3 regions of the Mesorhizobium sp. M3A.F.Ca.ET.175.01.1.1 genome follow, and region 3 is predicted to be linked to each of the others. Evidence: riboswitches for the same ligand, from Rfam matches in the RefSeq annotation. Region 3 holds a riboswitch; each other region holds the start of a gene.
What was found. Region 3 has a riboswitch for thiamine pyrophosphate ahead of thiC (phosphomethylpyrimidine synthase ThiC). Riboswitches for the same ligand answer to the same signal wherever they lie in the genome.
Positions count from the first base shown of each region.

Region 1: it holds a riboswitch for thiamine pyrophosphate, as region 3 does, so the genes downstream of both, thiC (phosphomethylpyrimidine synthase ThiC) here and thiC (phosphomethylpyrimidine synthase ThiC) in region 3, are expected to answer to the same signal.
Region 2: it holds a riboswitch for thiamine pyrophosphate, as region 3 does, so the genes downstream of both, thiC (phosphomethylpyrimidine synthase ThiC) here and thiC (phosphomethylpyrimidine synthase ThiC) in region 3, are expected to answer to the same signal.

Region 1 covers NZ_SRTP01000008.1:61,527-71,719, forward strand. Annotated here, with positions in the region: gene EN818_RS18970 (DNA repair exonuclease) at 1-76, shown strand, start outside; gene EN818_RS18975 (ATP-binding protein) at 73-2,706, shown strand; gene EN818_RS18980 (DUF5615 family PIN-like protein) at 2,728-3,105, opposite strand; gene EN818_RS18985 (DUF433 domain-containing protein) at 3,110-3,760, opposite strand; partial or broken gene EN818_RS33685 (SMC-Scp complex subunit ScpB) at 4,294-4,816, opposite strand; gene EN818_RS34460 (hypothetical protein) at 5,715-6,176, shown strand; gene EN818_RS19000 (hypothetical protein) at 6,839-7,066, shown strand; TPP riboswitch at 7,188-7,304, shown strand; gene thiC (phosphomethylpyrimidine synthase ThiC) at 7,408-9,243, shown strand; gene thiO (glycine oxidase ThiO) at 9,240-10,193, shown strand, end outside.
Region 2 covers NZ_SRTP01000012.1:49,590-59,782, reverse strand. Annotated here, with positions in the region: gene EN818_RS23635 (hydroxymethylpyrimidine/phosphomethylpyrimidine kinase) at 183-953, opposite strand; gene EN818_RS23630 (thiamine phosphate synthase) at 923-1,528, opposite strand; gene EN818_RS23625 (thiazole synthase) at 1,525-2,298, opposite strand; gene thiS (sulfur carrier protein ThiS) at 2,303-2,500, opposite strand; gene thiO (glycine oxidase ThiO) at 2,484-3,467, opposite strand; gene thiC (phosphomethylpyrimidine synthase ThiC) at 3,464-5,284, opposite strand; TPP riboswitch at 5,398-5,509, opposite strand; gene EN818_RS23605 (NAD-dependent succinate-semialdehyde dehydrogenase) at 5,762-7,171, shown strand; gene EN818_RS23600 (beta-ketoacyl-ACP synthase III) at 7,185-8,168, opposite strand; gene EN818_RS23595 (adenosylmethionine--8-amino-7-oxononanoate transaminase) at 8,165-9,427, opposite strand; gene bioD (dethiobiotin synthase) at 9,424-10,062, opposite strand; gene EN818_RS23585 (8-amino-7-oxononanoate synthase) at 10,059-10,193, opposite strand, start outside.
Region 3 covers NZ_SRTP01000007.1:80,784-90,976, reverse strand. Annotated here, with positions in the region: gene EN818_RS17845 (extracellular solute-binding protein) at 1-913, opposite strand, end outside; gene EN818_RS17840 (ABC transporter ATP-binding protein) at 1,057-2,139, opposite strand; gene EN818_RS17835 (ABC transporter permease) at 2,155-2,943, opposite strand; gene EN818_RS17830 (ABC transporter permease) at 2,944-3,792, opposite strand; gene EN818_RS17825 (MFS transporter) at 4,504-5,757, shown strand; TPP riboswitch at 5,758-5,869, shown strand; gene thiC (phosphomethylpyrimidine synthase ThiC) at 5,982-7,802, shown strand; gene thiO (glycine oxidase ThiO) at 7,799-8,782, shown strand; gene thiS (sulfur carrier protein ThiS) at 8,766-8,963, shown strand; gene EN818_RS17805 (thiazole synthase) at 8,968-9,741, shown strand; gene EN818_RS17800 (thiamine phosphate synthase) at 9,738-10,193, shown strand, end outside.

The DNA.
Region 1 (10,193 bases), on a different contig from region 3:
GTCGGCTGTCGAACGCGACATATCGCGAGAAGCACTGGTTCGGTTGTTCAGCTATTGCGAGGCGATGGGATCATGAAACTTACGGCCCTTCGGCTCCACAACGTCAAACGGTTCGCCGGGCAAGGCGTCGCCATCGAAAACATCGGCGACGGCGTCAACGTGCTTTGCGCGGTCAATGAGTTCGGCAAATCAACCTTCTTCGAAGCGCTGCACGCACTCTTTTTCCAGCCTCACACGGGCACACCCGAAGGCGTGCGACTGTTGCGGCCTTACAGTGGGGGCAATCCGGTGGTGGAGGCCGACATCACCACTTCAGAAGGACGCTATCGACTTGCCAAGCAGTTTTATGGCGGCAGGCTGGCCAGCGTTATTGACCTCGACGGCGGGCGACTGTTGGCTCAAGCCGATGAGGCCGAAGCCTTTATCGGCAAACTAATCCATGGCGGAAGCGCAGGACCGGCAGGATTGCTCTGGGTTCGCCAAGGGGTCACCGGCATCGAAAGGCGCAGCAAAAGCGAGGAGGACGGCGAAAAACGCGTGCGCGAAAGCCTACTGTCCTCGGTTCAGGGGGAAGTTGAAGCCCTGACCGGCGGGCGACGCATGGCCGAAATCGCCGCGGCATGTGAAGAAGAACTCTATAGCCTGGTTACGTCAACGCTGCGTCCCAAGAGCGGCGGTCTCTATGCGGCAGCGCTCGACGAGCGTGACAAGCTGGTGAAAGACGAGCAGCGTCTCAGCGCCGAAGTCACCGGTCTGCGCGATTCGCTCGACAAGCGGCGCATGGCGTTGGCGCGTCTGTCTGAGCTTGAAAACCCCGAAGAAGGCGCCACTCGGCGGGAAGCCATCTCGGCCGCGGAAGCCGCAGTCGAGGCCGCCAAATCGCACAGCGAAGCCTTGAAAGCCGCCGAGGCGGAAGCTGCCCTTGCCGCAATTCACCACGACGCGGCGCAGCAGGCCCTCGATAGTTTTCGGACCGCGCTCAAACGAGCCACGGATTTGCGCCAGCAGTCGACGATTGCGCAGCTTCGCCGCAGTGAGGTTCTCGATCGGCGCGCTTCTGCCATTGCCGAAAACGAACAAGCGATGGGCGAAGTTCAAGCAGCCGAACTGGAAGAGCGCGAAGCACGCGAATTGCTCGCGCGGCTGGATGCGACTCTTTTGGCGCGTGACGCTGCCGAACAACTGGCCGGCTCGGACAACCGGTTGAAACAAGCCGAAGTCGCCAGAACCCAGATCGAAGATGGAGAGGCAGCACTGGCGATGCTGGCGGTGCCGGAACAAGCTGTCGAGCAACTCCAGGCGCTCGAAATCGAGATCGCCAGCCTTCGTGCAGCTCACCTGGCAACCCTGCCGACGCTATGCATGGAATACCGGGACGGCGCCGCCGATTTGGTGACCATCGATGCCAAGCCCTTGCCCCATGCAGAAGACCAAAGCTTTGCTGGCACCGTACGCCTGGATATTGCCGGCATCGGAGCCTTGACCCTGCGATCGAATCGGCCGCAGCAGGCCGACCGGACCATCGAAGACGCCGAAGCGAAGCACCGCAGCCTGCTTGCGTCCCTCGGTGTCGATAGCCTCAGGACGGCACGCCAGCGCCTAGTGGAAGCGCGCGACAAAGCTACCGAACTGGGCTTGGCGCGTCAGCGACTTGCCGATCTCGCGCCCAAGGGGATACAGCAATTACACGAGGAGCTTGCTCGTCTGAGTGCCCTCGGGGCCGGGGACCTCGAACTCAAAGTCGATCCAGAACAGATCCGGCAACATCATGCCGCAGCCGAGCAGCGTGTGGCGACAACACGCAACAGCGTGCGCGAGGCCTTGCCTTTGCGCAGCCATGCCGACGAGGCTGTCATGGCTGCGGAGACGGCTTATGTCACCATCCAGGCGGAACTGACCAGCCTCGAGGTCATATTGGGACCCGATGCAGCGCGCGAGGAAAAGGGGCGCTTGCTGCTCACCGAGGCCACCGCACGACAAAAGCTGCGCGAAGCGGCCGAAATGCGCGCTGCTCCCCTGCGCGACGGCGCTCGCGATCTCACCAGCGCTGAAGCCGTTCTGCGCCGCGCCCGTTCGGTTCAGGATGCCGCCACACAGGAAGCAAGTCAGTTGCGTGTAACCCTGGCCGATCTCAATGGCCATATTCGCACTCGGTCCGACGACGCGGTGGAAGAAGCTTTGCGCGAGGCCACAGAAAAATTGGAAATCGCTGGAGAGCGAGCGAGACGCTTCGAATTCGAAAAAGCCGTCCTCGACCGGCTGCGCACGACGCTGGTCGCTGCGCGCTCGACGGCACGCGATCTTTATCTGAAGCCGGTCATGTCCGAGCTGCGACCGCTGCTTGGATTGCTATTCGATGACATCTCCATAGTGTTCGACGAGAACACACTGTTGCCACAGACCGTTCGCCGCAATGGTCAGGATGAGGATGTCGATAGGTTGAGTGGCGGCATGCGAGAACAGCTTTCGGTTCTGACACGTCTGGCCTTCGCCCGTTTGCTTGCCCGCGACGGCCGACCCACACCGGTTATCCTGGATGACGCTTTGGTTTATTCCGATGACGACCGCATCGAGCGCATGTTCGACGCTTTGCATCGTCAATCACACGATCAGCAGATTCTCGTTTTCTCCTGCCGCCAACGCGCGTTTGCAAAACTCGGCGGTAACATTTTGCAGATGAGCGACTGGCAACCGGGTCGGTCATAAGCGGAGATCGCGCAGCCTCAGCTAGGGCGACGGCAGATCGTATCGTGTTACGATTGCAATGCCGTTTTCGATCTCGATTTCGATAACTTCATTAATCAGGAATTCCTCTGGGCCAAGATCCTCGAGGAGAGCATCGAAGAGCTCTCTCTGTTTTTCAGGCCCGACCTGAGGGACGACGATAATCAGGCCGGCGTGAACCGGTTCTTTGGCATAGAGCTTCCTGAAGTCCTTAGCATTGTTGGTGACGAAGGTGAAATCCTCATCGATAATGAGCGGCATGAGGTCCCAGTCGGTTTCGCCGCTTAGCCCAAGCCAGTTGACGTGGTTTGCTTCATGTCCGCGTTCTTGGGCTACCGCAACCAGAGACGTGTGCAGGCACTCATCGATCAGAAACCTCACGAGGTCACACGCGTCTCGACCTGGCCGACGGACCTGGGTCGCCCTTCAAAACCACGCGCTTCGACGACTTTATTTTCACGCCCTGCTCGACCAGCTTCTTAGGCCGCCCACGAACCGGGTGCGCGGCGACCCACATTCTGGCGAGCTCAATCACGCGCGGCGTTAGCTTCGGATATCCCTCCAGAACCTCCGCTTCATCTGCGCCCTGCGCTAGCATCGTCGTGATCATACGAACAGGGATGCGGGTTCCTTTGAAGACAGGCTCTCCGCCCATCACCCCTTTAACGCGGCCGATGGCGGCCTCCGCTTCATCAAGATCCACGATGCGCGCTTTGAGCTGTTTACGTGCCTCGGCGACGTCGACGATCAGCAGGTCGTCGGCCCTTACGGTCTTGGCCCTTGGGGCAGCTTTGATTTCCTCGAACAGGCGGTAGCGACGATCAGCGGGCAATGTCGCACCCACGCCATACCAAAGCTTGAGCCGCAGCAAATCCTCGCCGGTCAATGCCCGTCGGACGACCCCACCGATGCGCCGAGCAGTGCTTGGCACAGTATCGACAATGCGTTTGTCGATCGCATTGTGCACGGCCTTGATTCCTATCCCGCTGACGGCGGCTGCCTCTGCGGGGGTGTAGATGCGAGCAAGTGTGCCCATTATTCTTCTCCTTATAAAGAATAATATAGGCCGTTTGACCCCCTCCGTAAAGGCACGCGTCTTTGGAATCACGGCGGTTAGCAAAGGCGGTGGTGAGCCGAGAGGCCTCACAAACCCTTGGGGCTCGAGATGGCAGACTCGGCGCAGTATAATTGCGCTAACTATCGAATTTGCAGTTGGCGACAAACGACACACGAGTTCGTCGCGGACTTTTAACTCTGCGAAGGCGCGTCTTCGAGCGCTTTGAAACCCTACACCCATCTGCAGGCCATCTGTATCAAGCTTTGGACCAAAACCGTTTCCATCGCTCACGAGCGTTCTCTCTGGGGGTCTCAAGTGGGGCTTGCCCATGGCCACGAATTTTTGGGCGACAGCGGTGCAGAGGCCGCATACCGCTGCCTGCTTGACGTCGCTGACCGTGTCCATGTCCGAAATTTGCCTACAAATTTCGGACGCCCTTGGGCGCGCTAGATTCGCTATGGAAAGCTGGAAGCACTCGCAAGCCCGGTGGCCACAGCGTCTGCAGCGCCAAGCTATTCCTCCGTATCCAAACCCGCATCCTCATGGCCACTAGCCAACTCTGGCATAATTTCACCAGCAAGCAGCTCATCTCTGCTCAGCAGCCCGGCATCCTCGAGCGCCTCGCAGTCCGGGAGATCGCGAAGCGTGTCGAGGCCGAACTCGAGCAGGACGCTTTTGTCGTCACATAGGTGTAGGGAGCGCCGGGCGTCGGACTGCGCGGGTTCGACGCGATCAGGCCGGTGCCGCAGATGGCCGATCAGGTCGCGACTGATTACTTCCCGAAAACCGACGACAATTCGGCGCGGGTAATCGGCTGGAAGTGCCGATGCACATCAGCATCAGCACGTCCGACCACGTCAGGTCCACGGCACGCCCGCTGCTTCCGCAGGCGCGGATGGCATCGGCATAGGCCGGCCGTGTCAGGTGCTTCCAGCCGCCGGCGACAGCGACGAGGTCATAGGGCCGTCCGCGCAGCTCTCGGATGTCGTCGATGAGAAGGTCACGGGCGAGCTCGCGGGAGAGACTGCACCGCAAGCGCGTCCCGCGCGCGCGAACTGCTCGATCAACTGATCTCAGACGACGACGAATCTCGTCCAGATTCCAAAAGCGGTGGCCGCAGCGGCGCTTTGCGGGCTCGCGTTACCACAGATCGCAGAACTGTGATCTCGCCTTGTGCCCGAGACCGCAATCTGGGCTCGCGACGAAGCATATCGCTTGCGATCATCAAAGGACGCGTCGACGCCGTCGGTTGCCTTTTCCACCGCCGCCTCACACATCGTGTTGGGGCTGAAGAGCTACCTGCAAATCCTCGCAACGGGCGCGGCCGCATCCTTGATTTTACAAATTGACACGTCTTGGTTTTTAGAAAATGCCACGTGCGATGATGGCGCCAAAAAAAAATGTCACGCGAGATGATCATGCCTGAGGTAAATGGTCCGCCAAAGTTGGGAAAGGTATACCGGTTGAATGGTGGATAGGTACGCCGGATAAAAAGGGCTTCGGGTTCCGGAAGACGAACTAATCGACGGATAGGCGCTGCTCGTGAGGGAAACTGCATGCGCATTACGGTTATGACCATCCAGGGATGTCGGATATGATCTTGAATAGTGACATTGCAGGCCAAAGAGCGGCCGAGAAGCTAGCAGAGGGCCTGAAATCGCAGGGCAAGCAGCAATACGAAGAAAGGTCGAGGGAACGCGAACGAGATGTGTCTCGTTAGGTCGCACGTTGCACCAGGGGTGCGTCGGAAGGCACTCCGCCGTGTCCTGAAGAGGTAGCCTGCACTTGAGAATAGCCACGGTGGTACCTTATTTTCGGCTGTGAAGCACACGAGACCCGCGACGTGAGACCCAGTTGCTCAATACCCAGTTGCTGGGTGAGCGTGCATGACTGCCAACGGAAGGTCTTGCACGCACCCTCGCGATCTTGAGCAATGGTCGCCATGACTTTCTTCTTGCAGGCTTTTGAGTGGCCCAGCCTGCAATCACCAGACCCCACCGACTCTAAAGAGCGTGGCAGACGGGATAGTCGAGGTTGCCCGGCACAATTACGCTCAAGGCTTGCGCCGCCCAGAGGACACGCTGAAAAGGCAGCATGGGCGCGCAAGCACGCCATTCACGAGAGGTTCGACATGAAGACTATGCAAGAAAAAGACATTCCGGCATTCGTGCAAGCAGTTGTGGAGGCCGGCTGCAACATTTGCGCGATTGGCAACTTGGGATATGTCTTTGGCGATGCTGATTTGACGCCGGCGCAACGGAGGTCCGTCGAGCCACAGCTGCGCAGGATTGCTGAGATCTACGGCGAACGCGATCATCTCATGGACGAGATAGCTGTATATCTGCGGTCGATCGGACGCCATGTCGAGGTTGAGCCGAAGACAGGTGTTTCCTGATGGCCGCGATCGATCGCGTTCCGTAGTCGCCATTTCTATTGGGTAACGAGCAGCCGTCTTCCAACCTCTGAAACAAAAAAGAGGTGACCCCCAAAGGCCGCTCTCGAGACCGCAAGTCTGAGCCGCTAACGCATTGCGATAACCAGGCTGTCCGAACTGGGCGTCGATGCCTTCCTCGACCAGGTCGCGGTAGGCGGCGATCTCATCTACCGCATGCATAGCCAAGCCAGAGAAGTTTTCGGCAGCGGAATTCTCGGTCGCTTCCCCTTTTATGACTAGAGGGTGCGGCCGATCCGGCCGCGACGATCTCGCAGGGATTGCCATATACGGCAACACGAACACCGGCGGATCAATACTCGGATAATGGCGGCCGGCTATGTAGCGATCGATCGCGCACCAACATATCAATGCAATAGCTTAGTTGCTTTCAAAGGCGGGTCTCTACGAACTGCAAGCAAGCTAAACGATTGCGTCAACTCTTCCTCGCAGAGCGAAAACTCCGCGCCCACGCGATTTCTCTGCTGGAACAGCGGCACATCCTCAGCGCCAGGACACGGCCGCCGCCGTCGGGTTTTACGAAGCCGGTGATTGCATAAGTTGCCCGCAAGATATCATTGGTATCGGGAACGCCGCCGATGCCGCATCCTGAATAGAGCGGCCGCTTGCACCTGCCAGCCCGACGACCAGATCATATCTGCAACTCCATCTACCTGGACGTGGTGCAAATCACCTCGCTGAAGCCGCAAATCGTCGCCTTCGACCAGGATAACCACATCCGTGACCGCCTGAGCTACTCGGTCGATCTCGACGCACATGGCCGATACAGTTTTTCCATCCTTCACGAAGCGAATGAGACTTTGGCCATTCCAGCCCTGGTCTACGGGGCGTGACTTGTCCCCGATGCATGCGCGAGCTCTCCGCTCGGCCGGCCGCCGGACGTCGCCACCGGCCGAAGGCGCCCGAAGGCGCCCGAAGGCGCTTGACAAAGCAGCACCGGCCCATTCAACTTGAGGCATTCACCAGGGGAGTCCCGGTAAGGGGCTGAGATACTGCTGGCTTTCGCGGCGCAGTGACCCGTTGAACCTGATCCAGTTCATACTGGCGTAGGGACGGTGCAAGCGCTTTGCGGGAGTTTACGCCCGAGGTCCTGCTGCAGCAGGTCTACAGAAGCGTCTTTTCATCCTTCCGGCACAGAACTGGGTCTCCAATGCATGAGCAAAGGAGCCTCACGATGAATGCCCTCACCCCCGCCGTGTCGACGGGACCACTGCCCGCCTCGCGGAAAATCCACAAGCCCGGCGTCCTCTACCCGCAGATCAGGGTGCCGATGCGCGAGATTTCCGTCCATCCGACGGCCGGCGAACCGCCCGTCACCGTCTACGATCCGTCCGGCCCCTACACCGATCCATCAGTCCAAACCAGCATCGAAAAAGGCCTTGCCCGGCTTCGCCACGAATGGGTCACGGCGCGTTGCGATGTCGAAGCCTATGACGGCCGCCACGTCCGGCCGGAAGACAATGGATTCGCCACCGGCGAGCGCCTGACACCGGAATTTCCGATACGCAATCGGCCGCTCAAGGCCAAGCAGGGCAAGGCGGTGACCCAACTTGCCTATGCGCGCGCCGGCATCATCACGCCAGAAATGGAGTTCGTAGCCATCCGCGAGAATCTCGGCCGCGAGGTGATGCGCGGCAAGCTGCAACGCGACGGCGAAGCCTTCGGCGCGGCGATCCCAGATTTCGTCACACCCGAATTCGTGCGCGACGAGGTGGCGCGCGGACGCGCAATCATTCCCGCCAACATCAATCATCCCGAGAGCGAACCGATGATCATCGGGCGAAATTTCCTGGTGAAGATCAACGCCAACATCGGTAACTCGGCTGTCACATCGTCGATGGCCGAAGAGGTCGAAAAGATGGTGTGGGCGATCCGCTGGGGCGCCGATACGGTGATGGACCTGTCGACCGGCCGCAACATCCACAACATCCGCGACTGGATCGTGCGCAATGCACCGGTGCCGATCGGCACGGTGCCGCTCTATCAGGCGCTCGAAAAGGTCGGCGGCATCGCCGAGGACCTCAACTGGGAGGTCTATCGCGACACGCTGATCGAGCAGGCCGAGCAAGGCGTCGACTATTTCACCATCCACGCCGGCGTGCGGCTGCACTACATACCGCTGACCGTCGACCGGGTCACGGGCATCGTCTCGCGCGGCGGCTCGATCATGGCCAAATGGTGCCTGCACCATCACCGGGAGAGCTTCCTCTACGAGCATTTCGAGGAGATCTGCGACATCGCCAGAGCCTATGACGTTTCCTTCTCGCTCGGCGACGGCCTTCGTCCCGGTTCAATCGCCGATGCGAACGACGCGGCGCAATTCGCCGAACTGGAAACACTTGGAGAACTCACCAAGATTGCCTGGGCAAAGGACTGCCAGGTGATGATCGAAGGCCCGGGCCATGTCCCCATGCACAAGATCAGGCAGAACATGGACAAGCAGCTCGCAGTGTGCGGTGAGGCGCCGTTCTACACGTTGGGGCCGCTGACGACCGACATCGCGCCGGGCTATGACCACATCACCTCAGGGATAGGTGCCGCCATGATAGGCTGGTTCGGCACCGCAATGCTTTGCTACGTCACGCCGAAAGAGCATCTCGGCCTTCCCGACCGCAACGACGTCAAGATTGGGGTGATCACTTACAAGATAGCCGCCCATGCAGCCGATCTGGCGAAGGGCCATCCGGCAGCGAAAACCAGGGATGATGCCCTTTCGCGCGCGCGCTTCGAGTTCCGCTGGGAGGACCAGTTCAACCTGTCGCTCGACCCCGAAACCGCACGGTCCTTCCACGACCAGACCTTGCCCAAGGAGGCGCACAAGCTGGCACATTTCTGTTCGATGTGCGGGCCGAAATTCTGCTCCATGCGCATTTCCCACGACATCCGTGCCGAGGCTCAGAAGGAAGGCATGGCGGCAATGGCGGCAAAATACCGGGAGGGCGGCGATCTCTACATGCCGGCGGACGAGACTGGCGTACCGGTCGTGCCGGAGGCTCCCAAACCATCATGAGGGTGCTCGTCAAAGGGGCCGGCGTTGCCGGCCTCACCGTCGCTTTCGAACTCGCCGCCCGCGGCGCGACGGTCACAGTCGCCGAGATGCGGCATGGCCTTGGCGGCAACGCGTCGTGGTTCGCCGGCGGCATGCTGGCGCCATGGTGCGAGCGCGAAAGCGCGGAGCAGCCGGTGCTGGATCTCGGACGCGACGCTGCCGACTGGTGGGATGCGGTGCTGTCGGGTCAGGTGACACGGGCCGGGACATTGGTCGTGGCCGCGCCGCGTGATGCCGGTGAGCTTGACCGGTTCGCCAGTCGCACGTCAGGGCATAGGCGCGTCGATGAAAACGAAATTGCGCTCCTGGAACCCGACCTCGCCGGCCGCTTCCGGCGTGGATTGCTCTTCCCCAACGAGGCTCACCTCGACCCACGCCAGGCGATGGCGGCACTTCATGACAACCTTGCGACCATGGGTGTCAAATTCCACTTCGGCTGCGACGCCCGGCCTGTTTCGGGTTTCGCCCGTCAGATAGACTGCATGGGAATGGCAGCGGCCGATGACAGGCTGCGCGGTGTTCGCGGCGAAATGCTGATCCTTCGCACGCCTGATGTCTCGCTGTCGCGGCCGGTCCGTTTGCTTCATCCACGCTTTCCGCTTTATGCCGTGCCGCGCACCGATCACCGTTTCATGATCGGAGCGACGATGATTGAAAGCCAGAGCGCCGGACCGGTGACGGCGCGTTCCATGATGGAGCTGCTGGGCGCCGCCCATGCCCTCCATCCGGCCTTTGGTGAGGCCGAGATCGTTGAAACCGGTGTGGGTGTCCGTCCGGCATTTCCCGACAATTTGCCACGCGTCGAAACAGACGGTGAGATCATCGCGATCAACGGTCTTTATCGTCACGGTTTTCTCCTCGCCCCCGCCATGGCGCGCCAGGCTGCCGGCCTGGTTTTCAGTCAAGACAGA
Region 2 (10,193 bases), on a different contig from region 3:
TCACACCACCAATTGAGACATCGGGTCAGATTCATTCGCAGTGCGGGCAGGACGATCTGGCTGATTGTTGGAGAGCATGGCACGGCGCAGATCTTAGCAAGCCGGACAACCATAAATTGCATCTGCCGGCGGAGAGGCGCGATCTCATCTCTTCGCCTAATTCCGCGCCTTTGTCGGCCCGATCACGCGGATCGGACCAGGGCGTCCAGGACAAATTGCTTTGCGCCGCGCACGCTCTTTTCCAGGTCGGCCCCGAGGGCAAGAGCGGCGGCGATGGCGCTGGACAGCATGCAGCCTGTTCCGCGCATCTCGGAATGCAAGCGGAGCGCTACGAACCGAACGGCGGGACGGTTCGGCTGCAGCAGGATGTCGACCGATTGGCTCGACTGCGCGTGTCCGCCTTTGACAAGCACGGCCGTTCCTATGGTCCTTGAAAGTTCCTCGCCTTGGAGAGAGGCGCTTTCTTCATCCGGCGCCGGCGCCGATCCGGTCAGCTCTGCCAATTCGAGCAAATTGGGCGTGACGAGCCGGCAGACCGGCATCAGATCGCGGCGCAATGCGCCGATTGCATCGTCCTCCAGCAGCAGCCGGCCCGACGTTGAGGCCAGCACTGGGTCGAGCACTACGGACGCTTGGCGATTGCTCGCCAGGACGGAGCCGACCGCCTCGATCGCCGCTGCCGTGCCCAGCATGCCGATCTTGACCGCCGCGACTTGGTTGGCGGCAAAGGCGGCCTTCATCTGGGCGACGACAAGCTCCGGCGGCATCTGCTCGATGCGCTCGACCGCCGCGTGAGTCTGGACGGTCACGGCCGTGACGGCGAGGCAGCTGCGCAGCCCGTGCGCGGCCACGGTTTCGATGTCGCGGGCTATTCCGGCGCCGCCGCTCGAATCCGAGCCGGCGACGATCAGGACATGCGGCGTCATCGCCATGGCGCCGTCGCCGCCAGCCATTCCAATGCGCGCACCTCGGGCTCGGCGTTGCGGGTGATGTCGGTCACCACCGCGGCGCTCTGAGCGCCCTGCGCGAAGACACCGGCAATGCGCTCGACGGTGAGCCCTCCAATGGCCACCAGCGGGGTGTTGCCGACGCGCTGCTTCCAGACGGCGATGCGGTCCAGCCCCTGCGGAGCCCATTTCATCGCCTTGAGGACGGTGGGGTAGATCGGGCCGAGCGCGACATAGTCCGGCTCGGCTCGAAGCGCAGTCTCGAGCTCGGCGTCGTCATGCGTGCTGAGGCCGAGCCTCACGCCCGCCTTACGTATCGCCTTCATATCGGCTTCGAGCAGGTCTTCCTGGCCGAGATGGACGAAATCGCAATTCTCCTCGATCGCGAGGCGCCAGTAGTCGTTGACGATGAACTGGCAGCCATGACGGTCGCAGACCGCCTTCGAAGCATGGATCTCGCGGCGTAGCGAAGCTTCGTCCCGGTCCTTGATGCGCAGTTGCACCAGTTTCAAGCCGAGCGGCACCAGCCGTTCGATCCAGGCGGCGGAATCGACGATCAGGTAAAACGGATCGAGCCTCATGAGAACGCTGCCATGCCGATGACGGGGGTCGAGGGGACGGCCATGTCGCGCGGCTCGAGCAAACCGGCGCAATAGGCCTCGCGGCCGGCCTCGACCGCCTTGCCGAAGGCCGCTGCCATGGCGACGGGATCGCCTGCCTTGGCGACCGCCGTGTTGAGCAGCACCGCGTCGTAGCCGAGCTCCATCACGGCTGCGGCGTGCGATGGCCGGCCGATGCCGGCATCGACGATCAGCGGCACGCCGGGAAAATGCCCGCGCAGGCTTCGCAGCGCATCGGGGTTCTGCGGCCCGCGCGCGGAGCCGATCGGCGCGCACCAGGGCATCAACAGCCGGCAGCCGGCGTCGAGCAGGCGCTCGGCCACGATGAGGTCGTCGGTCGTGTAGGGAAAGACCTGGAAACCTTCCGCGGCAAGGATCCTGGCTGCTTCGACCAGCCCGAAGACGTCGGGCTGCAGCGTGTCGTGGTTGCCGATCACCTCGAGCTTGATCCAGTCCGTGCCGAACACCTCGCGCGCCATTCGCGCCGTCGTCACCGCTTCGCTCACCGAATGGCAGCCGGCGGTGTTGGGCAGGACGCGAACCCCCAGCGACTGGACCAGCGACCAGAACTGGCCGCCGGCTTTGCCGCCCGATGTTTCGCGGCGGAGCGACACGGTGACGATCTCCGTGGCGGACGCCTTGATCGCCTCGGCCATGATGGCAGGCGAGGGGTAGAGCGCGGTGCCAAGCAGAAGGCGGGACGAGAATTTATGTCCATAGAGGTCGAGCATTGGATCAGCCCCCCTTCATCGGCGAGAGGATTTCGATGCGATCGCCATCGCTGAGACGGCAGCGGTCGCGTTCCCTGGCAGGCACGACATCGCCGTTCCTCGCGGTGGCGAGCCAGCTGCCCTGGAAGTCAAGTTCGCTGAGCAGCGCGGCAAGCGTTTCGGCCGCGACTTCATGGGTTTGGCCGTTAACGATGAGCTTCAAGGGCAAACTCCTTTGCTGCCGGATTTCCCAGGATGAGGTCGGCTGCCTGTCGCGCCATGGCCGGCGCGAGCAGGAAGCCGTGGCGGTAGAGGCCGTTGATGCGAATGTGCCCCCCGTCGCGCTCGACGCGCGGCAGGTTGTCGGCGAATGCAGGACGCACGCCGACGCCTGTCTCGACCAGTTCGGCCTCGCCGAAGGCGGGATGCAGCGCGTAGGCGGCGCCGAGCAACTCCATGGTCGAGCGCACAGTGACCGGGCCATCGGCATCGCACTCGATCATCGTCGCGCCGACCATGAACAGGTTTTGCTCGCGCGGCACGACATAGACGGGGATGCGCGGATGCAGCAGCCGCACCGGGCGGGCCAGCGAGATCTCGCCCGTTCGCAGCATCAGCATCTCGCCGCGCACGCCACGCAGCTCCGGTCGCGGCTCGGCGATGCCGGTGCAGTCTACCTCGATATCCGAAGATGCAGGCGCCCGGCCGCGGCCGAACTCCAGCCGCGCGCCCATCCCGCGCAGCTTGTCGCTGAGGGAAAGCAGCGCCTTGCGCGGGTCGAGATGCGCTTCCTGAGCGAAGTACAACCCACGTCCGAACCGGCCTTGGAGGGCCGGTTCGAGAGCCGCGATCTCACCGGCGTCGAGCTGCCTGAAGCCGGATGTGCGGCGCCCGAACCGGTCCAACTCACGAGCGTCGCGGGCAGGAGCCAGCACCAGCGTGCCGCGGCGCGAGACATGGCCGGGCAAGGCCGCGTTCCACCAGTCGGCGGCGCGGCGCCCGAGCGTCAGCACCGCCTCTTCGGCGCTCTCGCGCTCGCACCAAGGCGCGAGCATGCCGCCTGCCTGCCAGGAGGCGTTGCCGGCGATCTCCATGCGCTTCTCGGTGACGGTCACCTCGGCGCCGCGCGTTGCCAGCTCGTGCGCGAGCGTCAACCCGGCAACGCCTGCGCCGCGAATGAGCACCTTCATGGCCGGCCGGTGCTCTCCGATGCGTTGTCGAGCGGTATGTAGAGATCGCCGCCGTCCCGGTACTTCGCCGCCATGGCCGCGAGCCCTTCCTTCTGCGCTTCCGCGCGAATGGCGTGCGAAATCCGCATCGAGCAGAATTTGGGGCCGCACATCGAGCAGAAATGCGCCACCTTGTGCGCCTCCTTGGGGAGGGTTTCGTCGTGGAAGGCGCGCGCCGTCTCGGGATCGAGCGACAGATTGAACTGGTCCTCCCACCGGAACTCGAAACGCGCCCGCGACAGCGCGTCGTCCCTGATCTTGGCGGCCGGATGGCCCTTGGCGAGGTCGGCGGCATGCGCTGCGATCTTGTAGGTGATGACGCCGGTCTTGACGTCGTCGCGGTCGGGCAGGCCGAGATGCTCCTTCGGCGTGACGTAGCAGAGCATCGCCGTTCCGAACCAGCCGATCATCGCCGCGCCGATGCCCGATGTGATGTGATCATAGCCGGGCGCGATGTCGGTGGTGAGCGGTCCAAGCGTATAGAACGGCGCCTCGCCGCAGACCGCGAGCTGCTTGTCCATGTTCTCCTTGATCTTGTGCATGGGCACGTGGCCGGGGCCCTCGATCATCACCTGGCAGTCCTTGGCCCAGGCGATCTTGGTGAGTTCTCCCAGCGTTTCCAGTTCGGCGAATTGGGCCGCGTCGTTGGCGTCGGCGATCGAGCCGGGGCGAAGACCGTCGCCGAGCGAGAACGCCACGTCATAGGCGCGGGCGATGTCGCAGATGTCCTCGAAATGCTCGTAGAGGAAGCTCTCCTTGTGGTGATGCAGGCACCACTTGGCCATGATCGAGCCGCCGCGCGATACGATGCCGGTGACGCGGTCGACGGTGAGCGGAATGTAGGGCAGGCGCACGCCGGCATGGATCGTGAAATAGTCCACGCCCTGCTCGGCCTGCTCGATGAGGGTGTCGCGGAACACCTCCCAGGTCAGTTCCTCGGCGACCCCGCCGACCTTCTCCAGCGCCTGATAGATCGGCACCGTGCCGATCGGCACCGGCGAGTTGCGCACGATCCAGTCGCGGATGTTGTGGATGTTGCGGCCGGTCGAGAGGTCCATCACCGTATCGGCGCCCCAGCGGATCGCCCACACCATCTTCTCGACCTCCTCGGCCATCGACGAGGTGACGGCGGAGTTGCCGATATTGGCGTTGATCTTCACCAGGAAGTTGCGGCCGATGATCATCGGCTCGCTTTCGGGGTGGTTGACGTTGGATGGGATGATGGCGCGTCCGCGCGCCACCTCGTCGCGCACGAATTCCGGCGTGACGAAATCCGGGATCGCGGCGCCGAAGCTCTCGCCGTCGCGGTGAAGTCTCGAACGCAACTGCTCGCGGCCGAGATTTTCGCGGATGGCGACGAATTCCATTTCCGGCGTGATGATGCCGGCGCGCGCATAGGCGAGCTGGGTGACGGCGCGGCCGCCGACGGCGCGGAACGGCCTGTTGCGCACCGGGAACTCCGGTGTCAGGCGATCGGCGGAGACGAAGCCGTTGTCCTCGGGCTTGATCGTGCGCCCTTCATAGCGCTCGACGTCGCCGCGAGCCTCGATCCATGTCTCGCGCAACCGCGGCAGGCCGCGCTCGATATCGGTTTTCACCGCGGCATCGGTATAGGGACCGGACGAGTCGTAGACCGTGACCGGCGGCTCGCCGGCGCTTGGGTGGACCGAGATCTCGCGCATCGGCACCTGCAGTTCCGGATGAAGCTGGCCCGGTTTGTGGACCTTCTTGGAAGCGGGCAGTTCGCCGACGGTGACGGTCGGAGTGTGGGCATTCATGAGTGAGCCTCCTTGCTCAGAGTGCAACGGAGACCCAGTTCACGCGATGAGGAGGAAGTGACGCTTCGCTTAGGATGCGGGCATTGCCCGAATGCCGAAGCCGGATTGCCGACCCGCGAAGCCTCGCACCGTCCCTACGCCAGTATGAACTGGATCAGGTTCAACGGGTCACTGCGCGCGATAGCAGTATCTCAGCCCCTTGCCGGGACTCCCCTGGTGAGGTGCGCAGGTTGGACGATGCGACGCTGCCCTGTCAACTTAAGTGCGTCCTGTTTCGACAATCGGCTGCCGGCCAGGTTCGACAAAAATGGTGACGCTGGGATAAATGCCGGGTGTCGCGCTGCGGCTATGTTGCGTCCAGCGATGTTCCAAGGACGAGACGTCGCCTTTATCCTAAGGAGCTTTTCCGTGTCGGGCATAAAGAGTTCGCTGCTTCGCCATCTCAAACAACCGGGTCTGTTCGCGACACTGGATCGCATGGCATCCGGGGGCGAGCAGGGGGATCGGAGCGTGTTCAAGGTCTTCAACCCCTCGACCGGCGAATTGCTTGCCGAGCTTCCCGATATGGGCGTCGAGCAAACGAAGGCCGCGATCGACAGGGCCTATGTCGCGCAAGCCAGATGGGCAGCTCTCACCGCCCGGGACCGCAGCGACACATTGTGGCGCTGGCACCAACTGATTCTTGATCACACCGATGATCTCGCTGCGATCCTGACCGCCGAGATGGGTAAGCCGCTGCCCGAGGCAGTATCGGAAGTCTCGCACGCCGCCGCCTACTTGCAGTGGTATGCGGAAGAAGCCAATCGCATCTACGGCGAGACGATTTCTGCTCCTTCGACGGATCGGCGCATGCTGGTGATCAAGCAGCCGATCGGCGTCGTCGGCACCATCACCCCCTGGAACTTTCCTGCTTCCATGGTGGCGCGCAAGATTTCGCCGGCGCTGGCAGCCGGTTGCGCGATCGTGCTGAAACCGGCTGAGCAGACCCCGCTCGTCGCTGGCGCGATGTTCGCACTGGCGGCGGAGGCGGGTTTCCCCGACGGCGTCGTGAATTTGATCTATGCCTCGGAAGGTGCTGCGGTCGGGCGCGAACTCTGCACCAATCCAAAAGTGCGCAAGATCAGTTTCACGGGCTCCACCGAAGTCGGGCGGCTGCTGATGCGCCAGTGCTCGGATCAGGTCAAGAAAGTCAGCCTCGAACTGGGCGGGAACGCGCCGTTCATCGTCTTCGACGATGCCGATGTCGATGCTGCCGTCGATGGCGCGATCCAGGCAAAGTTTCGCAATGCCGGGCAGACCTGCGTTTCCGCCAATCGGCTCTATGTGCAATCGGGCGTGCACGACGAATTCGCCGAGAAATTTGCCGCACGGGTTCGCTCGCTCTCGGTTGGCGACGGCTTCAAACCGGGTGTCGCCATCGGACCGTTGATCGACACCCACGCGCTCCTCAAGATCGAGGCTCATATTGCCGACGCGATCGGGAAGGGCGGAGCGATCTGCTGCGGCGGAAGCCGGGCGGGTCCCGGCGGCACTTTTTTCGAGCCGACGGTTCTGACGGGCATCACCAGTGAAATGCTGCTCGCTCAGGAAGAGACCTTCGGGCCGCTTGCGCCGATCATCCGTTTCGAGGACCCCGATCAGGTGGTGCGCGAGGCCAATGATACGATCTACGGCCTCGCCGCCTATTTCTATGCCTCCAATCTCAAACGCGTCTGGCATGTGGCCGAGGCGCTCGAATACGGCATGATCGGCATCAACACCGGCCGGATGTCATCGGAAGCCGCTCCCTTTGGCGGCATGAAGCAATCGGGGATCGGTCGCGAAGGCTCGCGACACGGCTTGGAGGAGTACCTCGAGATGAAGTATCTCTGTATGGGTGGACTCTAGCTCCAGTCCAAAGCTAAGCGCCAACCACCAGTGCCCCGCCGATAAGCCCCGCGCCGGCCGCCGTCAGCAGCATCTTCTCGCCCGGTCGAATGGGATTGGCGCTGTGGGCGACGGATAGCGACAGGGGGATCGTTGCGGCCGACGAGTTGCCATAGTCGGCGATGGTCTTGACCATCCGCTCGTCCGCGATACCGAGCGACTTGCCGACGGCGTTGAAGATGCGGGCATTCGCCTGGTGCGGCACGAAGCGGGCGACGTCCGGCACCGAGACACCCGCCGCCGCCAGCGCCTCGAGCGAGCAAGTTCTCATCATCTCCACCGCCTTGGCGAAGACGTCGCGGCCGTTGCCGATGGTCATGCGGGTTTCGACGACGCCGATCTCGTCGGCGAACGGCCGGTTGCTGCCGCCGGCCGGGATGTGGATCAGGCCGTAAGCGGACCCATCCGAGGCAAAGGAAGAACCGAGTATGCCGTGGCTGGGATCGCCTGACGGGGCGAGCACCACCGCACCTGCGGCATCGGCGAACAGCACGGCGCTGGCGCGCTCGTCCGGATTGATCCGACGGCTCAAGATGTTGGCGGCGATGACGATGGCCGGCTTGTTGTGCAGGCGCACGAAGCCGTCGGCGAAGGTCATGGCGTAGATGAACCCGGCGCAGGCGCCCGCGAGGTCGACCCCGCCGGCTTTTTCGAGGCCGAGCCTGTGCGCCACCAGCGGCGCGCTGGGCGGTAAGAGATGATCCGGCGTCGAAGTCGCCAGCAGCAGCAGCCCGATCTCCTTGCGCTCGATGCCGGCCACCTCAAGCGCCATGTCGCCAGCCTCGGCTGCAAGCCCGGACAACGTGTCGCCGGGCTCAGCCCAGAAACGCGAGCGGATGCCGGTGCGCCCCTCGATCCAGCCTGCCTCCAGCCCGAGGCTTGCCTCGATCTCGGCATTGCCGACTTTTCGAGCCGGCACGTGATGGCCAAACCCGATGATGCGCGCCGTGCGATTCATCGCCGGTCGCCCGCAAGCCCGGCGGCCTCGTCTATTGCCGCGTAAAGCCGGTCGAGTTCGTCCGACGTCACGCAATAGGGCGGCAGCACGTAGATGACGTTGCCGAGCGGCCGCACCAGCAAGCCGCGCTCCAGGAAGAAGGCGCGCAGCCTGGGTCCGACCTCGGCCAGATAGCCGGCACTGCCGACACGCAGATCAAGCGCGGCGATGGTGCCGGTGGTGCGCACATTGTCGAAACGCGAATCCTGGCTGAACCGCGCTACCTTCTCCGCTTGCATCCGTGAGAGTGCGCCCACGCGCTCCGCCACAGGCTCGTCCTTCCAGATGCCGACGTTGGCGAGCGCTGCCGCGCAGGCGATCGGGTTCGCGGTGTAGGAACTCGAATGGAAGAAGGTCTTGGCCCGGTCCGCGGAAAAATGCGCGCGGAAGATCGCATCGGTGGCAAGCGTTGCCGCGAGCGGTAGCGAGCCGCCGGTCAGGCCCTTGGAGGTGCACAATATGTCGGGCGAAATCCCTGCCTGCTCGCAGGCGAACATGGTGCCGGTGCGGCCCCAGCCGGTCATCACTTCATCGGCGATGAAAAGCGTCCCGAAGCGCTGGGCAATGCGTTTGAGTTCGGCCAGCACCGACGCCGGATACATCAGCATGCCGCCGGCGCCGAGCACCAGCGGCTCGACGATCAGTGCAGCAACCTGGCGATCGCGCGCCAGTCGTTCGAAGGCGTCGAGCGTTTGCTGCTCCTGGCCGGCGGCGGGGAAGGGGATGGTATCGACCTCGAACAGCAGCGGCTCGTAGGCGGCGTTGAAGACGCCGCGCGCGCCGACGCTCATCGTGCCGATGGTGTCGCCGTGATAGCTGTGTTCCAGGACGACGATGCGCGAGCGCGGGAAGCCATTGTTGCGATGAAACCCCAGCGCCATCTTCAGCGCGACCTCGACACTGGTCGAGCCGCTGTCGGAATAGAAAACCCAGTCCAGGCCCGGCGGAGCCATGTCGACCAGCGCCGAAGCCAATCGCTCGGCCGGCTCATGGCTGAGGCCGGCGAAGATCACCTGGTCGAGCGTCTCGGTTGCGTTCCGAATCGCCTCCACGATCTTTGGATGGCGGTGGCCGTGGGTGATGACCCACCAGGACGAGATCGCATCGAGGATGCGCTTGCCCTCGCGCGTCTCGACATAGGCGCCCTCGGTGCGCGCGATGGTCGGCGGAACCGGCTCGGTGGCATGCTGGGTGAACGGATGCCAGACGGCGGAGCTCATGGTCGGACCTCCGTGAAGTCGGACACATGGAACGAGGACCGCATGGCCGCGGCAAGCGCCTCTGGCGTCAGCGGATCGAGCCGAGGCAGGCGGCCGAGCACCCGCACCTTGCCCATCTCGGCGATCGTCCTTTGCGTATCCGTCATCTCGTCGCCGATGAAGGCGATGCCGAGCAGCGGTATCGAGCGCGCGCGCAGAGCCTCGATCGAGAGCAGCGTGTGGTTGATGGTGCCGAGCCCGGTTCGGGCGCAGAGCACGACTGGCGCGCGCCATTGCGCGAAGATGTCGATGTAGAGCGTGCGCCTGTTGACCGGCACCATCAGCCCGCCGGCGCCTTCCACGACCAGTGGCCGGTCGGTCGCGGGCAGCATCAACGCGTCCGGATCGATTTCCACCCCGTCCAACTCGGCGGCGCGGTGCGGCGAGAGCGGTTCGTTGAGACGCCAGGCTTCGCGCAGCACTCGATCCGCGGGCAATCCTGCGAGCCGGGAGACAGTCTCGCTGTCGGTTTCTTCGCCTAAGCCGGCCTGCACAGGCTTCCAGTAGATGCCGTCGAGCAGGCCGGCCAGGCCCGCCGCGAACACCGTCTTGCCGATGCCGGTGTCGGTGCCGGTCACGACGATCTGCACCGTCATCGCGCGCGCTCCCATTCCCCGGCAAGTGCATCGAACAGTGCGGAAACGTCGCCCTCGCCGACATTCAGGGTCAGCGAGATCCTGAGCCTTGCCGTCCCCTCCGGCACGGTTGGCGGGCGGACGCCGCGCAC
Region 3 (10,193 bases):
CCATGTTGATGAAGGCATGCGCTGCTTCAGGATTATCCACGGCCGGCGGGGTGAACCAGGCATCGCACCAAGTTCCAGCCCCCTCCTTCGGGATTGTATATTCGGTCTTGAAGTTCTGCTTGGCTGTTTCAACAGGAATTCCGGTCCAGCCGCAGAACAGGGCCGCAATTTCTCCGGAAACGAATAGTGATACCAGATCGCCGTAGGTGAGGCTGATGGTTCGCGACTGGTCGCGATATTTGGTCAAATTAGCGAAAATAGCCTTCATCTCGTCGTGCGTGACATTCGGAAACTTATCGCCCAACCCGGCCATACGTGCGGCAATTGGCCAAGTAGCCAGGGTATCGTCTACGAGAGCGATCTTGCCCTTCAACTCGGGCTTGAGCAAATCCTCGTAGGATTCGGGCTTTGCCATCAGAGCCGGGTTGTAGACGAGCGCGTTCAGTCCCCATTGATATGGCACGCCGAATAGCTTGCTGTCCCTGAACCAGGTCGGCTTCTCATAGAAGACGTCGAAGAGGTTATCCTTACTGTAGTTCGAGAGCTGGGCCCTATCGAGGGGTTTTGTGATTTTGAGAATGTCAATATAGAGGTCAGCGTATCCTTGATTGTATTCGGCCGCATCAAAGGGCGGCGGATTAGGAACGCTGAACTTGGTCGTGACATCGTCCTGATTGCCGATCGCACTGACCTGAACATTGACCTCGTTCTTTGCTCGCCACTCGGCAAGTTCATCGGTAAGCTCAAAGCCCTCCCAGGCCATAATTTGGATATCGCCACCAGCGGCTCGCGCCGCGCCTGAAAAGAGCGGGCCCAGCACAGCGCTGCCGGCTAGGGAGGCAGCCCCTCCCAGGAACGCCCGGCGACCCATTGCGGTTTGCATGATTTCGTTTGTAGACCAGATTTTTCTCATTTCGATTCCCCTGTTTTAGAGCTGACTACTGGTTGGAGTCTCCGGGGTCTGCGGCAGTTTCACAATTTCGCATGGTGGAAATTGGCGCCGCCCATCGTCGCAGTGTCTGCTTCGCTATGCGAAGGATGAAACCCCGCTGCTGCCTAGCCTGCAGGCAGCATGACAACGTTTGCGGTATCCCAGCATACGCATGTGCGAGCGTTGAGGCTCGGCAATGAAGTTCGAGCGTCATTTTGTACCTGGACCCGCACACGCGATTGGTCGTCGAGGCGCAGCGTGTAGAACGATCGACTGCCAATGAAAACGATGTCCTCTACCGTTCCCTCGGCTCTCTGCAAGGAATCCTCGACGCGGAAGCTGAGCGCCTCCGGACGGATCGAGATCACGACGTTTTCGTGCGCGCTTGCATCTGGGAAACCATCGGCGTGAAATTGGATCCCGGAAGCTGTGACGGCGGTAGCGCTGGCCCCATTGGCTTGCGTGATGCGCGCATCGAACAGATTGGTTTCACCAAGGAACTTTGCGGCGAACAGGGATTTGGGCTTGGCGTACATATCTCGCGGCCGATCAACCTGAACGACGCGCCCCTTCTCCATGAGCACGACACGGTCCGACAGGATCATTGCCTCATCCTGATCATGCGTGACGTAGACAAATGTCGCGCCTGTTTCAGCGTGGATTCGCTTCATTTCGCCAAGCATGTGCTGCCGGATCTTTAGATCCAGCGCGGCCAGCGGCTCATCGAGCAGCAGGACCTTGGGCCGATTAACCAGCGCTCGCGCGAGCGCTACGCGTTGGCTCTGGCCACCGCTGATCTGGTCGATGTAGCGGCTGGCAAAACTTTCCATTTGCACGATGCGCAGAATTTTCTGAACGCGGTCTTTGATCTCGTCCTTAGGCAGACCTCTCACCCTGAGGCCGAAGGCAACATTCTCGAAGACATCGAGATGGGGAAACAGCGCGTACCGCTGGAAAACCATGTTCACGGGCCTGGCTTCCGGCGGCATGCTCGCGACGTCTGCTCCGGCAATTCGCAAGGTGCCCGAAGACAGCGCCTCGAAGCCTGCAATGAGGCGCATCAATGTTGTTTTCCCGCAGCCGCTGGGCCCGAGAAGCGTCAGAATCTCTCCCTCGGCAATCGACAGGTTGATATCGCTGAGCGCGGTGAAGTTTCCGAAGACCTTCTTGCCGGCGGAGATCTCGATGATTGGAGGGGCGGTATTCATGGGTCAGTTAGTTCCTCAAGGTATCGTGCGGCCAGCAATGGAGGAATTGCGGCGAAGTTGGCCAATGGCCCAGGCCGCAATGAGAATGGCGATCGAAAATGCCAGCGCGAGCGTGGATACCGCGTTGATGAGCGGTGTGACGGTGCGGCGCATCATGGACCAGATGTACATTGGAAGGGTCGTCTCGGTGCCGGCAACGAAGGACGTCACCACAAACTCGTCGAAGGACACGGCAAAAGCCAGAATCGCTGAAGAGATCAGCGTTGGCGCCATCAGGGGCAAGGTCACCCTCGCGAAGGTCTGCAGGCTACTTGCGCCGAGATCCCGCGCGGCCTCCTCGAGGGAAGGATCGAAGAGGCTGAGTCGCGCCCTCATCGCCACCACGAGAATTGGAATAGCGATGACCACGTGCGAGATGACAATCGTAGCGGTGGATAGCTGGATACCTGCCTGCGCGAATAGCACCAGCAGAGACACGCCCACGAACAGGCCTGGAAGGGCAATCGGCGTTATCGTGAAAGCTTCGATCAGGAAGCGCCCAGCTTGACCGAAACGCAACCATGCAAGTGACGTGGATGCGCCAAGCAAAAGGGTGATCAAGGCTGTCAGGGCCGCGACGGTCAGGCTCTTGAGGACTGCCTCGATAAGCAGCTGATTGCCAAAGAGGTCATGGTACCAGCGAAGGCTGAACCCCGCGAATGGGAACGACAACGCAGGTGAGGCATGGAAACTGAAAAGAACGATGATGACCAGCGGCGCCAATAGAAAGGCGAGGATGATCCAAACGACAAGCCGCAGAAGCATCTACGCCTCCTCCAACACTACAGCGCCGCGTCGCTTGGCAATCATCCCCGTGGCTCGCCCGATCGTCATGACCGCGACGTAGAGAGTGGCGGAGACCGCAAACATGATAAAAGCCTGGGCAGCGCCAAGCGGCCAATTTCCGGTCTTGCGGAACTGATCCGCAATTAAGAGTCCTGTCGTCTGTCCGGACGATCCGCCAAGCATCTGTGGGGTTACATAGTCGCCTGCCACCAGGATGAATGTCAGCATAAAGGCGCCGACAAGCCCGTTTGCCGCATTTGGGGCGATGACGCGGAAGAAGGCCCCCAGCGCCGAGGTGCCAAGATCTCGCGATGCATCGACGAGGTCGCGCTTGATCTCGCTCAGCGCTGAAACCACCAGGAGAATGCAAAACGGCAGGTAGATATGCGTCAGTGTGATGGTGACGGCGAAAGAGTTGAAAATGAAAGCCGTTACAGGCTCGTGGATGATTCCCATCTCGAGAAGCACGGTATTCAACAGGCCGTTGGTGCCGAGCAATGTGCGCCAAGCGTAGATGCGAACCAGGTAGCTTGAAAACCAAGTGATCAAAATCAGATAAAGGATAATTTGGGAACGGCTCACATATACCAGATAGTAACCCACCGGGATGGCTAGCAGGACTGATATGGTGGCGGTAATCAACCCGATCCGAATTGCGTTTAAAGTCACCTTCCAAAAGACGGCTGACGTCAGAGAATCCAAGTAGTTGGAAAATTGGAAATCGGGAACGATCCGGTATGCCTCGGACGACCAAAAGCTATATATGAAAAGCCCAATTGCAGGAGCTACAAAGAAGACAAACATATATAACGCAGCTGGCGTTGCCAATATGCTTCCCAAACGAGTCTGGTGATTTACCAATTTCTCACCCAATTCATTTGCTAATGTTCTACATGTATCCGATTCGACGGCTCTGACGATCTTCTAAAGTACTTGACGGTTTGAGCAGACGGCGCTCATTGTTCCCACTGGCAGCGGCTGGTCGCGCCTTTTTATTGGGTGGTTTAGTCTCTGCTCCTTATTTCAGCAATTTCGCATGACGACCATTTGTGACGCGATGATGCGCACAGCTAGCGAAATACTGCTTCGAGAGGAAATCCGGGCAACATAACCCGGCCGGAGTCGTTCCCTGGAGATGCGCTAGATGGCCACCTTCGTGGAGATCGAGTTCGTACCGCCAACAGATGAGCCTGGCCTTTCGCCAACCCTGGCGCGCCCAAGTCGTCACGCGGGTCACAATCTGTCGGAACACGAGTCCCGGCTCCCCATGCAATCGTCGTACCAGCCAGCCCAATGGAGTAGCTCTGCCTTGCGCGTTGGCTCCAGCACAAACTAAAGGCGTTCAAGTCTTGCGTCGCTTTGCGTCGGCGATCGGTGGACTGCGAAATTGTTCGGAACGACCGAATACCTACCTTGTGACATCGGGACGAAATCGGTGCACATCGAGACCGGCTTAGTCAGCAGCGGCGGCGACGCCCCCTTCGCCCGCATACCCGCGGGAGCCGGACGACGATATAGCCAAGCCGGAGAGCTATGATAGTGAACGATTTTTCGACAATCCCGCTAGCCATCCAAAATAGCCGTTTGTTTTGCAGCCTCTTCTTTTTGGGTGGCGGCCTCGGTATTGGAGCCTGGGCGTCCTCCCTTCCTGTTCTCAGCGTTCAGATGAATCTGGATAAGGGTCAGCTTGGACTGGTTTTAATTTGCTTCGCTCTCGGCGCGATCGCAATGATGACCAATGTCGGCCGCTTGGCGACGATTGTTCCAAGCAGTGTGCTCAGCCTACTGGGTTCGCTCACGTTCGGCGCCGCGCTGTTGGCTCTCCCTTATGCCGAGAGCGCCCATTGGCTGGCTGTGATTGTGTTTTTCGCCGGTGCCGGGTTTGGAACGCTCGACGTGTCGATGAACACTGACGCCGCAGCGTTGGAGCGTTTTTTGCACCGGCAGGTAATGTCGTCATTCCATGCCGTGTTCAGTTTTGGAAGCTTGGCCGGCGCTTTGGTCGTGGGTCAAATACTGTCGCGCGGCGGCGCTCTGAACCTCTGCCTCGGGGTGACGGGAATTGGTGTTGCAGTGATTGCTCCCGTCGCCTGGATTGGTTGGAACAAGTCAAGCTGGATCCACACCCCTCCCGCCCCTGTCGAGACGAAGGATGCTCAGCTCCAGGGCGTCTTCAAGACCCATCTCTACCTGCTTGGCGGTCTCGCATTTCTAGGAATGCTGGCCGAGGGCGGAATGATGGATTGGAGCGCCATCTACATCGTGACGCGATCCGGTGCAGCAGAGAGCACTGGAGCCTACGGCTTCGCTGCATTCGCGACGATGATGGCAATGGGACGCTTGTTCGGTGATGCCATCGCCAACCGAATCGGTCAGATGCGCACGTTGCGCTACTGCGCTGTGGTTTGCGCAGCTTCAGTGGTCGCAATAATCCTCATGGGCGGCAATCTTACCGTTGCTCTCGTGGCGCTAACGGTGTGTGGTCTCGGCCTTGCCAACATTGTGCCTACTCTTTTTGCGGCCGCTGGTCGTGTGAGCGGCACGTCCGTTGCTCGTGCCATGTCAACTGTGACGACGATGGGATATGCCGGACTGCTGCTGGGACCAGGATTGCTGGGGCTGATCGCTCAAATCTCCTCGCTCGCCGCCAGCTTCGGGGTCATCGCGCTGGCATTCGTCGCAATTTCTTTCTCGACGCGGTCCCTGACGCATACCAACGGCCACTTGCAGGGCTCATTTAAGGCGGCAAGCGCTGCAAGCGTTGACAGCGCGACCTCCCATCGTCCATCTTAAGCGCCTCACCAGGGGAGTCCCGGCAAGGGGCTGAGATACTGCTATTGCGCGCAGTGACCCGTTGAACCTGATCCAGTTCATACTGGCGTAGGGACGGTGCGAGGTTTCGCGGGTCGGCAATCCGGCTTCGGTATTCGGGCAGTGCCCGTCTTCCAGGCGAAGCGTCACTTCCTCCTCTTCGCGTGGACTGGGTCTCCGTTGCACTCGAGCAAGGAGGCTCACTCATGAATGCCCACACCCCGACCGTCACTGTCGGCGAATTGCCCGCTTCGAAGAAAGTCCACAAACCGGGCCAACTTCACCCGGGCCTGCGTGTCCCGATGCGAGAGATCTCGGTTCATCCGAGCGCCGGCGAACCGCCGGTCACGGTGTACGACTCGTCCGGTCCCTACACCGACGCGACGGGGAAGACCGAGATCGAGCGCGGCTTGCCGCGGTTGCGCGAGGCGTGGATCGAGGCACGCTGCGATGTCGAGCGCTACGAGGGCCGCACGATCAGGCCCGAGGACAACGGCTTCGTCTCGGCTGATCGCCTGACGCCGGAGTTCCCGGTGCGCAACAGGCCGTTGCGCGCCACTGGCGGCCGTGCCGTCACCCAGCTTGCCTACGCACGCGCCGGCATGATCACGCCGGAAATGGAGTTCGTCGCCATCCGCGAAAACCTCGGCCGCGAGCAGTTGCGTTCGAAACTTCAACGCGATGGCGAGAGCTTCGGCGCGGCGATCCCGGACTTCGTCACGCCGGAATTCGTGCGCGACGAGGTGGCGCGCGGCCGCGCCATCATCCCGTCCAACATCAACCATCCCGAGAGCGAGCCGATGATCATCGGCCGCAACTTCCTGGTCAAGATCAACGCCAATATCGGCAATTCGGCCGTCACCTCGTCGATGGCTGAAGAGGTCGAGAAGATGGTGTGGGCGATCCGCTGGGGCGCCGATACGGTGATGGACCTCTCGACCGGCCGCAACATCCACAACATCCGCGACTGGATCGTGCGCAACGCGCCGGTGCCGATCGGCACGGTGCCGCTCTACCAGGCACTGGAGAAGGTCGGCGGGATTGCCGAGGCGCTGACCTGGGAGGTCTATCGCGATACGCTGATCGAGCAGGCCGAGCAGGGCGTCGACTATTTCACGATCCACGCCGGCGTGCGGCTGCCCTACATTCCGCTCACCGTCGACCGCGTCACCGGCATCGTGTCGCGCGGCGGCTCGATCATGGCCAAGTGGTGCCTGCACCACCACAAGGAGAGCTTCCTCTACGAGCATTTCGAGGAGATCTGCGACATCTGCCGTACCTATGACGTGGCGTTCTCGCTCGGCGACGGTCTTCGCCCCGGCTCGATCGCCGATGCCAACGACCGAGCCCAGTTCGCCGAGCTGGAAACGCTTGGAGAGCTCACCAAGATCGCCTGGGCCAAGGACTGCCAGGTGATGATTGAAGGCCCCGGCCACGTGCCGATGCACAAGATCAAGGAAAACATGGACAAGCAGCTCGCAGTCTGTGGCGAAGCGCCGTTCTACACGCTGGGGCCGCTCACCACCGACATCGCGCCGGGCTACGACCACATCACATCCGGCATCGGTGCGGCGATGATCGGCTGGTTCGGAACGGCGATGCTTTGCTACGTCACGCCGAAGGAGCATCTCGGCCTGCCCGACCGCGACGACGTCAAGACCGGCGTCATCACCTACAAGATCGCCGCTCACGCCGCAGACCTCGCCAAGGGCCATCCGGCCGCCAAAGTCAGGGACGACGCGCTGTCTCGCGCGCGCTTCGAGTTCAGGTGGGAGGACCAGTTCAACCTGTCGCTCGATCCCGAGACGGCGCGCGCCTTCCACGACGAAACCCTGCCGAAGGAAGCACACAAGGTGGCGCATTTCTGCTCCATGTGCGGCCCCAAATTCTGCTCGATGCGGATCTCGCACGACATCCGCGCGGAAGCGCAGAAGGAAGGGCTCGCGGCCATGGCGGCGAAGTACCAGGACGGCGGCGATCTTTACATGCCCGTCGACCGCGCCCCGGAGCGCACGGACACGCCATGAAGGTGCTCATCCGCGGAGCGGGCGTTGCCGGGCTGACGCTCGCGCACGAACTGGCAACGCGCGGCACCGATGTGATAGTGGCCGAGAAGCGGATGGAGATCGCCGGCAATGCCTCCTGGCAAGCCGGCGGCATGCTCGCGCCCTGGTGCGAACGCGAGAGCGCCGAAGAGGCGGTGCTCACGCTCGGACGCGGCGCGGCCGACTGGTGGGACGCAGCATTGCCCGGCCATGTCTCGCGCAGGGGCACCCTGGTCGTGGCGCCTGCACGCGATGCCGGTGAGTTGGACCGGTTCGGCCGCCGCACATCCGGCTTCAGGCCGGTCGACGCCAATGAGATCGCTGCGCTGGAACCCGCCCTCGCCGGCCGGTTCCGGCGCGGCTTGTTCTTCGGCGAGGAGGCGCATCTCGACCCGCGCAAGGTCTTGCTTGCGCTTCGCGACAAGCTGATCGGCATGGGCGTTAGGCTCGAATTCGGCCGCAGCGCTGTCGCGACCGTACCGAACTACGAGATCGACTGCACCGGTATCGCCGACAGGCGGCCGGAGCTGCGCGGCGTCCGCGGCGAGATGCTCATTCTACGATCAGGCGATATCTCGCTTGCCCGGCCCGTTCGTCTGCTGCATCCGCGCATCCCGATCTACGTGGTGCCTCGCCCTGAAAACCTCTTCATGGTTGGCGCGACGATGATCGAAAGCGATGCCGCGGGCCCGATCACCGCGCGATCCACCATGGAGCTGCTCGGTGCCGCCTATGCCCTACATCCGGCCTTCGGCGAGGCTGAACTGGTCGAAACAGCCGCCGGGGTGCGTCCCGCCTTCGCCCACAACCTGCCACGGGTCGAGCGAGACGGAAAGCGTCTTCGCATAAATGGCCTTTACCGCCACGGCTTTCTGCTTTCGCCGGCGATGGCCCGACTGGCGGCTGACATGATCCTGGGAAACCGCGCACCAAAGGAGTTTTCTCTTGAAGCTCATCATTAACAACCAGAACCGTGATGTTGCGGCCGAGACGCTTGCCGCGCTTATGACCGAACTCGATTATGAGGGTGGCTGGCTCGCCACAGCCCTCAATGGCGAGGTTGTTCCGGCCAAGGAGCGCGACCGCTGCCGACTGACCGAAGGTGATCGCATCGAGATCCTGTCTCCGATGCAGGGAGGGTGATCCAATGCTTGAACTCTATGGACAAAAACTCTCGTCGCGCCTTCTGCTTGGCACCTCGCTTTACCCGTCGCCTGCCGTGATGGCCGAGGCCGTGAAGGCGTCGGGCACCGAGGTCGTAACTGTATCGCTGCGCCGCGAGAGCGCGGGCGGCAAATCAGGCGGCCAGTTCTGGTCGCTTATCCAGTCGCTTGGCGTTCGCGTCCTGCCCAACACCGCCGGCTGCCACTCGGTCAAGGAGGCGCTGACGACGGCCCGAATGGCACGTGAGGTGTTCGGCACGGACTGGATCAAGCTCGAGGTGATCGGCAACCACGATACACTGCAGCCGGATGTTTTCGGATTGGTGGAAGCCGCGAGGATCCTCAACGCCGAAGGCTTTGCGGTTTTCCCATACACGACCGATGATCTGGTTGTCGCCGAGCGGCTGCTCGACGCCGGCTGCGAGCTTTTGATGCCCTGGTGCGCACCGATCGGCTCGGCGCGTGGACCGCAGAACCCCGAGGCGTTGCGGAGCCTGCGCGGTCATTTCCCCGGCGTCTCGCTTATCATCGATGCCGGCATCGGCAGACCGTCGCATGCGCTGGCCGCGATGGAACTCGGCTACGACGCGGTGCTCCTCAACACAGCAGTCGCCAAGGCCGGCGATCCAATCGCCATGGCGGCAGCCTTCGGCAAGGCGGTCGAGGCTGGTCGCCAGGCCTATTGTGCCGGCCCGCTTGAGCCGCGTGACGTGGCCGTCCCCTCCACTCCGGTGATCGGGATGGCGGCATTCTCATGAAACTCGATCCGTTCTACCTGATCGTCGATTCCGCCGCCTGGGTCGAACGTCTTGTGCCGCTTGGCGTGAAGCTGGTGCAACTACGTATCAAAGACCTCGACGAAGCTTCGCTGCGCCGAGAGATCCGGGTGTCGAAGGGGATATGTGAAGGCCATGGCTGCCAGCTCATCGTCAATGACTACTGGCGTATCGCGATCGAAGAGGATTGCGATTTCGTCCATCTCGGCCAGGAAGACTTGGCCGAGGCCGATGTGGAAGCGATCCGCAGGGCGGGCTTGAAGCTCGGCCTAAGCACCCACGACGAGGCCGAACTCGAGACCGCGTTGCAAGCCAAGCCCGACTATGTCGCGCTTGGGCCGATCTATCCGACCATTCTCAAAGCAATGAAATGGGCCCCCCAAGGGCTGGACCGCATCACGCTGTGGAAGCAGCGCATCGGCAGGCTTCCGCTC